3 regions of the Paenibacillus sp. FSL K6-2524 genome follow, and region 3 is predicted to be linked to each of the others. Evidence: riboswitches for the same ligand, from Rfam matches in the RefSeq annotation. Region 3 holds a riboswitch; each other region holds the start of a gene.

Region 1 (4,256 bases), 1.2 Mb from region 3:
CGAAAAACTCGACCATATCAGTCCGTTCGAATTCACCATGTACGAGCACATCAAGTCCGATCTCCTCTTGAAGTGTGATCCACTGACTGATTTGTTCCGAAATGAACTGATCATATTGTTGCTCGGACCATTCACCTTTACGCCATTTTTGACGAGCTGAACGGATCTCTGAACTTTGAGGGAAACTCCCAATTGTAGTAGTAGGTAGGAATGGAAGGTTCCATTTCTCTTTTTGCAGGGACTTACGTACGGAAAACTCACTTTTTCTTTCCGATGGTTGAAGCAGGATTTGCTCTACCGCTAAAGTAACATTCTCCCGGTTACGTGCAGGGTCAGCACTCAAGCTCTCAAGAGATTTACGGTTCTTCTGAAACAGCTCATCTAGTTTCCCCTCTGATACTGAGCGACTCAACGCAGCAATTTCTTCTAGCTTCTCTTCGGCGAATGCAAGTGCATCCTTCAGTTCAGGTTGTAGAGATATCTCGGCGGCTGCCGACACGGGTACATGCAATAAGCTACAAGATGGTTGAACGATAATATCCGCACCCTGCGTCAATTTCGTCAACTCTTGAAGAAGTTCATACTGGCGATAGAGATCCGCCCTCCAAATGTTACGTCCATCAATGACCCCAGCACCTAACGTCTTACCTGATGGGAATCCATAACGGCGTAATGCCTCTAAATTTTCGTTCAGTCCATGTACCAAATCAAGTCCAATTCCGGCAACCGGTAATGAAACAATCCCTTCATAGCTGCTAAGAGCTTCAAAATAAGTTTGTAATAGAAGAGATAATTCTGGAACTTCACGACTAATCGTGTCATATATCAACGTTAAACGTCCAAGATCTTCAGCTGTAACCGATGTAACCAGAGCAGGTTCATCAATTTGAACCCATTTCACTCCAGCTTCTTGAAGTTCACGCAGTACCTGCACATAGAGGGGTAATAGTTGTTCAATCCAGCCGTCCAATCCAGCATTGTCAAAACCTTTCGAAAGTTTCAGGAAAGTGTATAAGCCAAGCAACACAGGTCTACCCTCGATATTCAACTTTTCTTTGGCTTCACGATAAGCCACAAGCGGCTTATTAACCGTAATTTCAGGTTTTCTTGATCCGAGCTCCGGAACAATATAGTGATAGTTCGTATTGAACCATTTCGTCATTTCACTGGCAGCTGCCCCTTTATTCCCCCGGGCAATATCATAATATGTAGTTAATGGCACTTCACTGCCTGCAAATTCAAAACGAGCAGGAATAAGTCCGAACATAACGGCAGTATCGAGTACATGATCATAGTACGTAAAATCACCCACAGGGATGATATCAATACCTTTGTCCTTCTGCAATTTCAGATTATGAAGTCGGATGTCTGTTAGACGCTCATGAAGTTCGGATTCCTCAATTTTACCGCTCCAGAATGCTTCAATACTCTTCTTCCATTCACGTTGTTGCCCAATTCTTGGATACCCCAAGTTACCACTAATAATTTTACTCAAATCGATAACCTCCTAAAAGTTTTGTGAACTTTACTTCTACAAATTTGCTTCGTACAAAACTACTTCGTAAGCATATGCTTTAAAGTTTTGTGAGCGTTACTTCGTAAGATAAAACGAAATCAAAAAGGGCCCCCTATAGCGAAATAGCTAAAGAGGACCCTTGAAATTAGTATCAATGGCTTGCATCTTTAACACCCCCCTATCTCCCGTAGGTACAACAGTGCTGTCAAAATAGGCAGGTCTCCTGGCTCCAGAATCTTTGCCGAACAACAGCCTTCCCAGTGATGCATCACCAGTGGCATTGTGTTATTCGACTCCTCTGTTACAGTGGCGGGACCGCGCCGGCATTACACCGGTCTTCCCTTTTAAGCTTCAGTCATGATGATTGAAGCACCTATCTCCACATTATTCAGTTTTGGTTACAATTCTATGAATATGTTATTTATGTTACTGCATATCACTTCATAATACAACACCAAACAACTCGGATTAATTAATTTAACGCGGTAACTTCATAAATAGTGATCCGTAACCGCTTTATTCAACATACCAATGCACCGATCCAAATCAGCTTTGACCTGTTTCTTGTACAGTTCCGCCTTCTCGTAACCCTCTTCAGTAAAGTGATATAACACGATTTCCTGAAAATCAACCTTTGGATCGTTCCCCTTCAATTTCTTAGTACGATACAATACACCTTCCTGTACCAATTCATGTAGCGCTCTGTAAATCTCACTTTGTGGAGGAACATAACCAAATGGTTTGAACTGCTCCTTCAGCTCATCCAACATTTCATAACCGTATCCCCGTCTTCTCTCTACCATTCCTATCAGGAATAATTTAAGATATGCTCTTTGTGCTATCATGAACGCCATCCGTTTCACCCCGCCTTTTCTACCTAGTATATATAAGGTATGAATTTTTCACAATAGGATTTTTCGGTCTTCTTTTATAACTTGATCTGTTGTAAGTAAACAGCGTGAACTGATGAAAAAACACGTGTGAAGTAGATACAACTGAAATATCTTTTCTATTGTGAATTTTTCATATGTTGAAATGTTCATCTTGAAGGGTTCTTTTGGGGTCTTCGTAAGTTTTCGTCTATCGTGCCCGCAAAAAATGTTCCCTCTCGAAACAACTTTGCTGCTCATCTCTCCTTCTCTTCGTATCTACCATTATTTGGTTCTTGTTTAAATTTAGAATATAGGTATAATCATACGTAATTGTATATTAAATGTTTTCTAGGGTTCCGCAACACATGTTGGTCTGGTCCGAGAGAAAACTCACAGCTACGGCTGTGTCACGGAGGGATAAAAGCCTGGGAGGAACTGTATAATAACAGTTATCTCCTAGGCTTATTTTGTTTTTTTTTAGGAGATAACGCAAAAAAATTAAGGAGTGAGCACGTTATGAACAAAGAGTGGATAAAGGTTTATATTGCAGCATTTTTTGAAGTGTTCTGGGTGATTGGTTTAAAGCACGCGAATGATATTTGGACTTGGGCAGGAACTGTTGTTGCTGTGATCCTCAGCTTCTATTTAATGGTTATGGCTGGAAGAAAACTTCCTGTTGGGACCGTTTATGCTGTTTTTGTAGGCATGGGTACAGCTGGAACTGTTTTATCTGAAATTATCTTTTTTGGAGAACCGATTAAAGTGGCAAAAATACTATTTATTCTACTTTTATTAGTTGGTGTGATTGGTTTGAAGCTAGTTACGAAAGATAAAGATCAGGAAGGAGCTGCTTCCTAATGGCTTGGATTTCTTTGATTTTTGCAGGAGTATTTGAAATGCTGGGTGTTACTATGATCAACAAGTTGCATAAGGACCGGAACTGGCAATCCTTAGTACTTTTAATTACAGGATTCGGAATTAGTTTTGTACTACTTGCATTTGCGATGAAAACACTACCTATGGGAACTGCTTATGCTATCTGGACAGGAATTGGAACCGCAGGTGGCGCGATATCGGGTATGCTTTTGTACGGGGAATCAAAAGATTGGAGAAGAATCGTTTTTATTTCTATGGTTTTAGGAGCTGCACTTGGATTAAAGCTTGTCTCGTAAAGTTTAAGACGAACTGAGCTGAGATCATTATTAATAGAAAGAAAGCAATAGAATAGCAGGACGGATCAAGTTCCGCCCTGCTTGAAATAAGAAACTCATTATTTTATAATAATAATCTACAACAACTTTTGAATATCATCTTTGATCGCTTCGGATTGTGGTCCGAACACGACTTGTACTGCGCCTTTGCCGAGTCTCATAACACCAGAAGCCCCAAGCTTCTTAAGTCCTGAGTCATTAACGGCCTTCTCATCTTTAACGATGAGTCGAAGGCGTGTGATACAAGCGTCAACAGATGTAATGTTGCTAGGTCCACCTAGTTGAGCCAAAATCAGAGCTGGACGGCTATCCGCAGATACGGGACCAGAAGCTGTATCTTCTTCTTCAGGATCTTCGTCTTCACGGCCCGGAGTTTTCAGGTTCAACTTGACGATGAGGAAGCGGAAGATCACATAGTATAGTACTGCTGTGACCAAACCAACTGGAATCAAGAGCAATGGTTTGCTTGAGAGCCCCCAACCGAGTCCATAGTCAATCAAACCGGCCGAGAATCCAAAACCAAGCTTCATCCCTAGCGCATAAGTGACGAACGCTGAGATACCGGACAAGACGATGTGAACACCGTAAAGTACTGGTGCAACGAACATAAAGGCAAATTCTAATGGTTCAGTAATACCAGTTAAGAACGAAGCAAGA
Region 2 (4,256 bases), 1.1 Mb from region 3:
GATTAGCCGAGATAATGAAGGCAGCGCAGGTCTAGATTTGATATTAACAATAATCACTTGCGGAATTTACGGGTTCTTTGCGTTCTACAAAGCAGGTTCACGTATATATGAAGCGGATGTTGCTCGTGGAAATAGGTATGCAACTAATGATACGGCATTGATCGTTATCTTGTATTTATTTGGTTCGATTGTTTCTGTGGCAATTCTTCAGCACAAAATTAATAAGTTTATAACAGCTTAATCATTCTATATGATTAGTGCATTGAAACAATTGGACCGGAAGAGGTTCCTGCCCATCTTCGTTTTTGGTGTCGTGGGACTCCTTAGTATTGCGGTAAATCTTCTGTTCCAAGGGAGTATTTGTATCTTTACAAATGTATTTGGTATTCCTAGTCCTGCTTGTGGTATGACGAGAGCTTATATGAGTCTCTTTCAAGGGGATATTGGAGCAGCATTGATATACCATCCGTTATTCATCATGCCTATACTGATGTGCATACTCGCAGCTTATAAAAAATTAAGTCAGCCAATTATTATCCTATTTATTATTTTGCTACTAGCAGTGTGGATTTTACGATTAATCTTCATGCTTCCCGATCAAATCGAGCCGATGGTGTACAATCCGGATGCGTTGATCCCCACCCTGCTCACTATTGTGAAGCAATGGATTGGGTTGTAGTAACGATAGTTTAAGGGTAACAGGTACAAAGATTTGGAGCATGGTTTCTCGGAAACGGGAGATCATGCTCTTTTTTCTATAACTATCATGTGGGTGATAAGAAGGAAAGGTAAATTTCATAAAAAAGGGCCATACGGAGAATATCCGCAGGCCAGCGCTAATTATGTATGTTCATAACGTGATAAATATCCTGTTTAAGAGTCCTAGAACTTTACCAGACGATGCACCATCAATTACTGTAAATATTGAAAAAATAACATAGTTATCGCGTTCACTAGTAGCCTCAATAACAGATCTTCCCAACGAGTTAGCAATTCCTTGTACTATTACACCGTCACTTTCATTCGTAATTTCCTTCACGATATATTCGCTGAAATCCTCTATTGTTGGGTTCGTTATCGCTAGTAAAATAGCTACTAGTAATAAGACAATTACTGTAGCATTGCGTGTTCCCCTACCTTGTGCAGTAATTTGGATCCCTCCTAAACTATCGTATAACTTATTATATCCTCTGTTGGGATAAAATGTATATATAGACCATGTGAAATATCAAAAAAACCTCCCACGAATTTCGTAGAAGGCTGCGTATATTATAAAGATGCTGGTGAAGGGAATTGAACCCCCGGCCTACGCATTACGAGTGCGTTGCTCTACCCCTGAGCTACACCAGCATGGTGCTTGTTATGCGGGAAACAAAAACAATTATACAACGCTCAGAAATTATTGCAAGCATAAGTGCCTAATGATTCCCTCTATTCAATAAAGTTCCTATAACTTCTCACGCACTGAGCGTAGCTTTTGTTCCGAAGAGCTAATTTTGTCCCGACGATCATCTATTTTGATCGAGGTGGACACACGCTGGGCATCAGATTGAAAAGGCGCTTCATGTATGGCCCGGATTGCCGCAAAAATATGATCAAGTGAGCCTTCAATAATCGTACTCATCGACGTCAATTGATACTGTATTCCCTCTTGTTTCTCCAATACTCGCTGTAATTCTGCTACATAGGGACTGAGACTAGTCGTTCCCGTTCCGATCGGAATAACCGTTACCTCCGCAATTGCCATCGTAAAACCTCCTTAATTATTTTCACCTCTCTCTATTGTAACCACTCCACAGATGCAATAAAAGTTCACAATTTTATTTTGTCCCCGCGAGCCCGCATCATGAAGCCAATCCTTCACTTTCAGACCATTATCCGATCGTTTATTTTGTAAATTTTCCGTTTACAAACACAATATATTGGGTTACTCTTGTAACAACGCAACCAAATATAGTGTAAACAGGTGATCCAGCGGGAAATCCCGCTGCGACTTAAAAAGGGAAGTGCGGTGCAATTCCGCTGCGGTCCCGCCACTGTAACCGGAAGCTTCTAGGGTTAATATGGACCCTCTAAAGAATCATCCGACAGAATGCCACTGCAGTTATTTCTATCCTGCGGGAAGGCGTCGGAGGACTATTCCGGAAGCCAGGATACCTGCCTGTTTAGACGACACCGGAACAATCCTGCGAGGAACGGGTATGGTGTCCGCTTGCAGCTGACATTCAGCTATTTTTTGAAATGCCATTAGGCTTTTCTTGAGATGCATTCGGGCATTTTTGACCTAGTAGGGTTGAGAATGCTTTTTATATTATATTAATGCTGAGTTTTTTGGGAGGAGAACTTTGAAATGGCGTTGTTAAACCCTATTTTTACCGACCGTGAAATAATGCTTGATGAAGTAATTACTCTGGGCGATGAAATCGTTGAGAGTCGAAATTTGGAGATGCTTCGCGAAAACGCCAATTTGAACGGGGAAAGTTTCTCGGGCAAAATGAGTAAATTCGGTAGTGAATACGCCAAATGGTATGCAGGAAACTTCGTTATGCCAAAACGGTTGATACAAGCAATTAAAGATAATGTTGTTTATGTCCACGATCTTGATCAATATGCGATCGGCACGACCAACTGCATTTTTATCCCATTCGACAAATTACTCCGTGAAGGTTTCAATACCGGCAATGGGAGCGTACGTCCTCCAAACTCAATAATGACTGCTATGGCTTTAGTCGCTATTATTTTTCAATCCCAGCAAAATTCACAATATGGCGGCGTTTCAGCTAATAAAATAGATTTCGACCTGGCTCCTTTTGTAGCGAAGTCGTTCTTCAAATATTTCCGCAAAGGTCTGGATTACTTTGATGAAGGTAGCTTGGATGACAGCATGGGCTACATCTCAATGAGCCGTAGCGACTTACAAGAGAGTTATCCTAAATCATTTAAATTTGCACTCAAAGAAACCGAGAGTGAAACACTACAAGCTGCTGAGAGTCTTATTCACAATTTGAATACGATGTCGAGCCGTGCAGGTGGGCAAATTCCATTCACAAGTATAAACTATGGTACCGACACCTCACCGGAAGGCAAGCTCGTTACAGAGTCACTACTGACAGCTACGATGCGCGGACTGGGCAGTGGCGAAACACCGATTTTCCCCATTCAAATTTTCAAATGTAAACAAGGCGTCAATCAAGCACCAGAGGACCCTAACTATTCGCTATTTCTAAAAGCGGCAGAATGTTCCGCTAAAAGGCTCTATCCAAACTTTGCGAACCTAGATGCGCCGCTAAACTTGATGTATTACGTGCCAGGTGATCCTGATACGGAATTCGCAACAATGGGATGTCGTACACGAGTACTACACGACCGCTTTGGACGTAATCATTTGTCCGGCAAAGGAAATCTCTCCTTCAATACGATGAATCTTGTGAAGCTTGGTTTGGAGCATGGTACCGTATTAGGACAACGTAAAGTAGCTGATGAGCGCGGATTCTACCGGGAGTTAGATCATTATCTCGATATCGCACTTGAAGGACTACTGCACCGTTACAACATTCAAAAGGCCCAGAAAGCCAAAGCCTCGGACTTCATGATGAGAGAAGGCGTATGGGAAGGCGGCGAACATCTTCATCCAGAAGAGCCCGTTGGCGAACTCCTTAAACATGGCAGCTTGTCCATTGGATTCATTGGTCTCGCAGAATGTATGAAGGCTATGTACGGCAAACATCATGGCGAAGATAACGACATATACAAAAAAGCTTTCGAATTAATTTCCTATATGCGTAATTATTGCGACCGTCAGAGTGAGCGCCACAACCTGAACATTACCCTGTTCGCCACACCGGCAGAAGGCTTGTCCGGCAAGTTTACTAAGCGGGATAAGTCCACTTATGGTTCGATCGCAGGTGTAACGGATCGTGAATACTATACGAACTCTTTTCATATTCCAGTCTACTATTCTATTAGTGCTGCTAGAAAGATTGAACTAGAATCCGCTTTCCACGATCTATGTAATGCAGGAGCCATCTCTTATATTGAGCTGAACGGTAATGCCCGGAGTAATCCCGCAGCGTTCTTGAAAATCATTCAATACGCTCTATCGCAACAGGTCAGCTATTTCAGTATCAATCACCCGATTGATCGCTGCTCAGCCTGCGGCTTTGAGGGAATTATCGGAGCAACCTGCCCTTCTTGCAATAGTCATGAGAATGATGTGCACATCCGCCGTCTACGCCGTGTTACTGGGTATCTTACTG
Region 3 (4,256 bases):
GATTCCACACAGACGTAGTACTCTTTGAATAGGATATCCCTGTTCAATCCAGTGTGTTGCTACTTCCAATCGGGATACTTTTTTTTTACCAAGTCACGAAGGATGTTGTTTTCGAGTTCTTTTTCTCCCAACAGCTTCATGGCACTGTCATATTTCTTCTGCAAATCTTCGTAACTGGCTGCATTCTGTTTCAGTTTCTCGGCATCGATTTGCTTCTTTTTCATAAGGTCGTCCACCTCATCCTGATATTGGCGGACCCAGTTGCTTAACGTTTTAGGAGACATTCCGTGCTTCCGGGCTACCATCTCTACTCGGTAACCGGCAAGCACTTCAACCACTAGCTCCTTCTTCGTTTCAACAGGGCACCTGAATCGTCTTTTCATCGATTTACTCCTTACTCATTTTAGTGTATATGAGGTGGATTGGAGTGTCCAATTGGATTAGGGGGCTATATAGGCTGGTTCCGTTAGAATGATGTCAGAATACCCCCTGATGCCTTCATCTCAAAGCACTCAGAGCAACCAAATATATTACATGTGATGTAATGTATAACTCAAACAGCAAATATCATCAATTACTTTTATCGAAAATATGATATTTTTGCTGTGAAAATGGTGTTAATCGCACTATAATGTTAGGTAAACTAACATATTGGAGTGGTGAAGATGAATCAACTCCGTTCGAGTGCAAGAAGTATCTCCATGTTTGGAACAGGAATCGCACTAATTATGGTTATTGGAGTGCTGTGGCAGGGCGCATCCTGGTATATCATTGTAATGGCACTTTTAACCTTCCTAACCCTTGGTCTACTTTTGCTAACAGGACTTAAACAGGGAACTGAATCAACAGTCATGCTGCAGGGCGCCTCAACAACAACGAATTGGAATACCATTGCTAACGAATCTTTGGTAGCGGCGGATCGGGTTCAGGCGGCTGTCGGTGAAGTAAATGGAAGTATAGAGAAACTAAAGAGCCTAGCAGATACCGCTTCTTTGGAGGATATGAAGCTCAAGCAAAGTAGTGAACGATCATTAGAGTTGGTTCAAGAAAGTCTTGCAGCCATGGAGGAAGTAGCTGCTTCTGCAGCAGAAATTCAAGAGATGGCAAAGACACTACATACCCGGAGTGAGAAGACAAGGGCTGAGGCATCACTTATGGCAGAATCTCTTAGAGAAGCTGACGACACAATTCACGCACTAGCCGATTCCCAACAGTCGATTGAAAAACCGATGGAGGATTTGGAACAGAATACTCGCAAGCTTGGAGCGTTATACCAGGATATGCAAGGGATTGCTGGGGAGGTGGCGTTGCTGGCATTGAATGCGTCCATTGAAGCTGCTCGGGTTGGTGACCAAGGGAAGGGGTTTGATGTAGTTGCAGTACGGATGCGGCAACTTGCTGAACAAAGCAGTCATGCGATCGGTAATTCAGCACCTTTATTTCAGCGTATTGCAGAGGAAGTTGAGAGGGTGAAGATTTCACTTCAAGGGGGAAGGGACTCAGCTACACAAGGTGCTTCTTTGATGCGGAAGATGGGTGAAGATATTCGCTATATTACTGAGGAGGTCACTGCGATAGATGGCCTCATTGGAGAAACGGGCCCGCGAAGCCAGGAGCAGGCGGAGTTGACACGGAATATGGAGAATATGTTGGAAGAGGTGTATGATGCACTTAATCACAACATTACGCATGTGGGAGGTGCTTTAGAGCGAATGGAATCGCAAAGAAATCACACAGCTAATCTGGAAATCGTGGCTGTAGGACTTCACAAGGCATCCGTGGAATTAATGTCGTCTCTGGATAGCATTTCTGATTCGAGTGAAGATGTATTGGATGGTATAGTTGAGCTTAGGCAGACATATTCTCTCAAACTATCTCAAGCAGCCAAACAACCCCTATTTATTGGGATGGAGGAACCTGTCCATCGAACAGCACTTGCGGAACTATTGGCAAGAGAAACGGTTATGGAAGCTGTATGGACTAACCGGTGTGATGGTTCGTTTGTGGTATCGATTCCTGAGGCGGGTCTGCTTAATGCGAGAGGGAGAGATTGGTTCAGAAGATCCTTGGCCGGTGAAACGGTGTTGTCCGAAGTATACATATCTGCAATTACGAAGCAACGATGTGTGACTCTTTCTGTACCGATTCTAAGTGATGGTGAGGTAGTTGGTGTACTAGGAGCGGATTTATCCTTAGGTAATATTGCCGCTGGAAGTAACGTATAGTTTGTGTTTTTAGATATTTCTGATTGATTTATACTCGTATTGTAACTTTTGTCCTTTTCCCCTATAATCCTATAGAGAAGAAAGCCTTTATAGACACACGAACCAATGAATACCCGTAGGTCCTGAAGAAAGCGGTTATCGCAGACTTTAGGTTAAAAGGGAAGCCGGTGCAAATCCGGTACGGTCCCGCCACTGTAAAACAGGGATGAAGCTCTTTTCTGCCACTGTTATCCATGAAGGATAATGGGAAGGCGAGCTTAGTCATTCAACCTGGTAAGTCAGGAGACCTGCCCACGGGTGTAATAGACGGTCCTTCGAGGAAAGGATAACGTTCTGCTAAGATGATTCATGCTGGGCCCCGTGTATTTGCGGTGTCATAGGTATGACCTTGTAGACGTAACCCAATTCCTAGCGGATTGGGTTTTTTCTTGTACGAAGATTTATAAGGTGATCAACAAAGGAACTTCGCTCATGCTAGATTAGAGTAACCATTAAGGGGAGGAAGAAAGAGATGAAGAACATGAGAAAGATTTGGGCGGTTTGGTTGCTCGCATTAATGCTTGCTGTAACAGCAGGTTGTGGTACGAATAACGCAGCGAACAGTAATAACGCAACAAATGAGGTGCAAAAGGAGCAGAATACAGCAACTCCAGCACCAACACAGGATGAACTCAAAACAACGTACCCTTTAACTGTAACAGATGCTAAAGGTACAGAATTTACTTTTGAGTCGGCACCACAGAAGATTGTATCACTTGCACCGTCTGAGACTGAGGGATTGTTTGCGCTCGGATTAGATGAACAAGTTGTTGGGGTATCTGATAATGATGATTATCCAGATGCTGTTAAGGATAAGCCTAAAATGGGCGGATGGCAGGTTAATGTAGAAGCTGTTGTGGCGGCACAACCAGATTTGGTATTGGCGGGCAATTTAGTAGATGAAGCAACAGTGAAGAGCCTTACCGATTTGGGTATCAAAGTATATCAATCTAATGCTAAAACTCTAGATGGAGTAATAGCTAATATTCGGGCAGTAGCTCAAATTACCGATCATCAGGCAAAAGGGGAAGAAGTAGTTTCCCAAATGGAAAAAGAACGTGATCAAGTTGTTGAGGCGGTCAAATCACTTACACCAGAGCAACGGAGTAAAGTCTATATTGAATTCTCCCCAGGCTGGACAGTGGGTAAAGGTGAATTTATGGATGAAATGATTACACTAGCCGGTGGCGTGAATGTAGCTTCTGATCTGACAGGTTGGAATGAAATTAATGAAGAGAATATTATTAAAGCAAATCCAGACGTCATTTTGTATGCAAGCAGCGTTGTGGATGAGAATAACAAGACATTGGCCGAAATTATTAAAGGCCGTAGTGGATGGGATCAAATTAAAGCAATTAAAGAAGATCACGTTGTTGGCCTTAATGATAATTTATTAAGCCGCCCGGGTCCTCGTGTAACTCAAGGATTGATTGAGATGGCAACAGCGATTTATCCGGAATTGATGAATAAATGAGTAAAAAGCTGGCGGGATATGGGGCGATTGGCCTGATCCTACTCGGCGTCACGTTACTTATCTGTATTGGATTTGGTTCCGTATCCTTGCCATTAGGAGAGATACTTCGAATTTTGTTGCATCGATTACCCTGGATAGGTCAACTCGTGACTAAGGATTGGGATGTAGCTTCGGAACAAATCATCATGCAGGTTCGACTACCTCGTGTTCTTTTGGGTCTCCTGGTTGGAGCGGCACTTGCTATAGCGGGAGCTGCCTTTCAGGGAGTACTACGCAATCCGTTGGCAGACCCGTTTACCCTTGGGGTATCATCGGGTTCCGCTGTGGGGGCGGCAACGCTCATTTTCTTCGGATGGCAGTTCTCTTTGATCGGCGTGTTTTCTCTACCTGTTGTTGCCTTTCTAACAGGAATGGTAACGTTATGGGTCGTAATGTGGTTGGCGCGCGAGAACGGAAAGATTCCAATTGAAGGACTTATTTTATCAGGTGTAGTGATGCAGTCGTTCCTTGGAGCGATC

What was found. A riboswitch is a leader RNA that binds a small molecule or an ion and turns the genes downstream of it on or off. The one in region 3 is predicted to bind cobalamin.
Region 1: it holds a riboswitch for cobalamin, as region 3 does, so the genes downstream of both, metE (5-methyltetrahydropteroyltriglutamate--homocysteine S-methyltransferase) here and NST85_RS08010 (ABC transporter substrate-binding protein) in region 3, are expected to answer to the same signal.
Region 2: it holds a riboswitch for cobalamin, as region 3 does, so the genes downstream of both, NST85_RS03130 (anaerobic ribonucleoside triphosphate reductase) here and NST85_RS08010 (ABC transporter substrate-binding protein) in region 3, are expected to answer to the same signal.

The regions. Positions count from the first base shown of each region.
Region 1 is NZ_JBBOSP010000001.1:2,975,233-2,979,488, reverse strand. Features, by position in the region: gene metE (5-methyltetrahydropteroyltriglutamate--homocysteine S-methyltransferase) at 1-1,495, opposite strand, end outside; cobalamin riboswitch at 1,713-1,908, opposite strand; gene NST85_RS13430 (helix-turn-helix transcriptional regulator) at 2,008-2,370, opposite strand; guanidine-I (ykkC/yxkD leader) riboswitch at 2,726-2,822, shown strand; gene NST85_RS13425 (DMT family transporter) at 2,905-3,246, shown strand; gene NST85_RS13420 (DMT family transporter) at 3,246-3,560, shown strand; gene nagE (N-acetylglucosamine-specific PTS transporter subunit IIBC) at 3,677-4,256, opposite strand, start outside.
Region 2 is NZ_JBBOSP010000001.1:726,921-731,176, reverse strand. Features, by position in the region: gene NST85_RS03150 (DUF4234 domain-containing protein) at 1-241, shown strand, start outside; gene NST85_RS03145 (DUF2752 domain-containing protein) at 251-679, shown strand; tRNA gene NST85_RS03140 (tRNA-Thr) at 1,279-1,350, opposite strand; gene NST85_RS03135 (MTH1187 family thiamine-binding protein) at 1,448-1,747, opposite strand; cobalamin riboswitch at 1,948-2,179, shown strand; gene NST85_RS03130 (anaerobic ribonucleoside triphosphate reductase) at 2,351-4,256, shown strand, end outside.
Region 3 is NZ_JBBOSP010000001.1:1,812,375-1,816,630, forward strand. Features, by position in the region: gene NST85_RS07995 (IS3 family transposase) at 1-69, opposite strand, end outside; gene NST85_RS08000 (transposase) at 60-383, opposite strand; gene NST85_RS08005 (methyl-accepting chemotaxis protein) at 666-2,225, shown strand; cobalamin riboswitch at 2,326-2,534, shown strand; gene NST85_RS08010 (ABC transporter substrate-binding protein) at 2,737-3,738, shown strand; gene NST85_RS08015 (FecCD family ABC transporter permease) at 3,735-4,256, shown strand, end outside.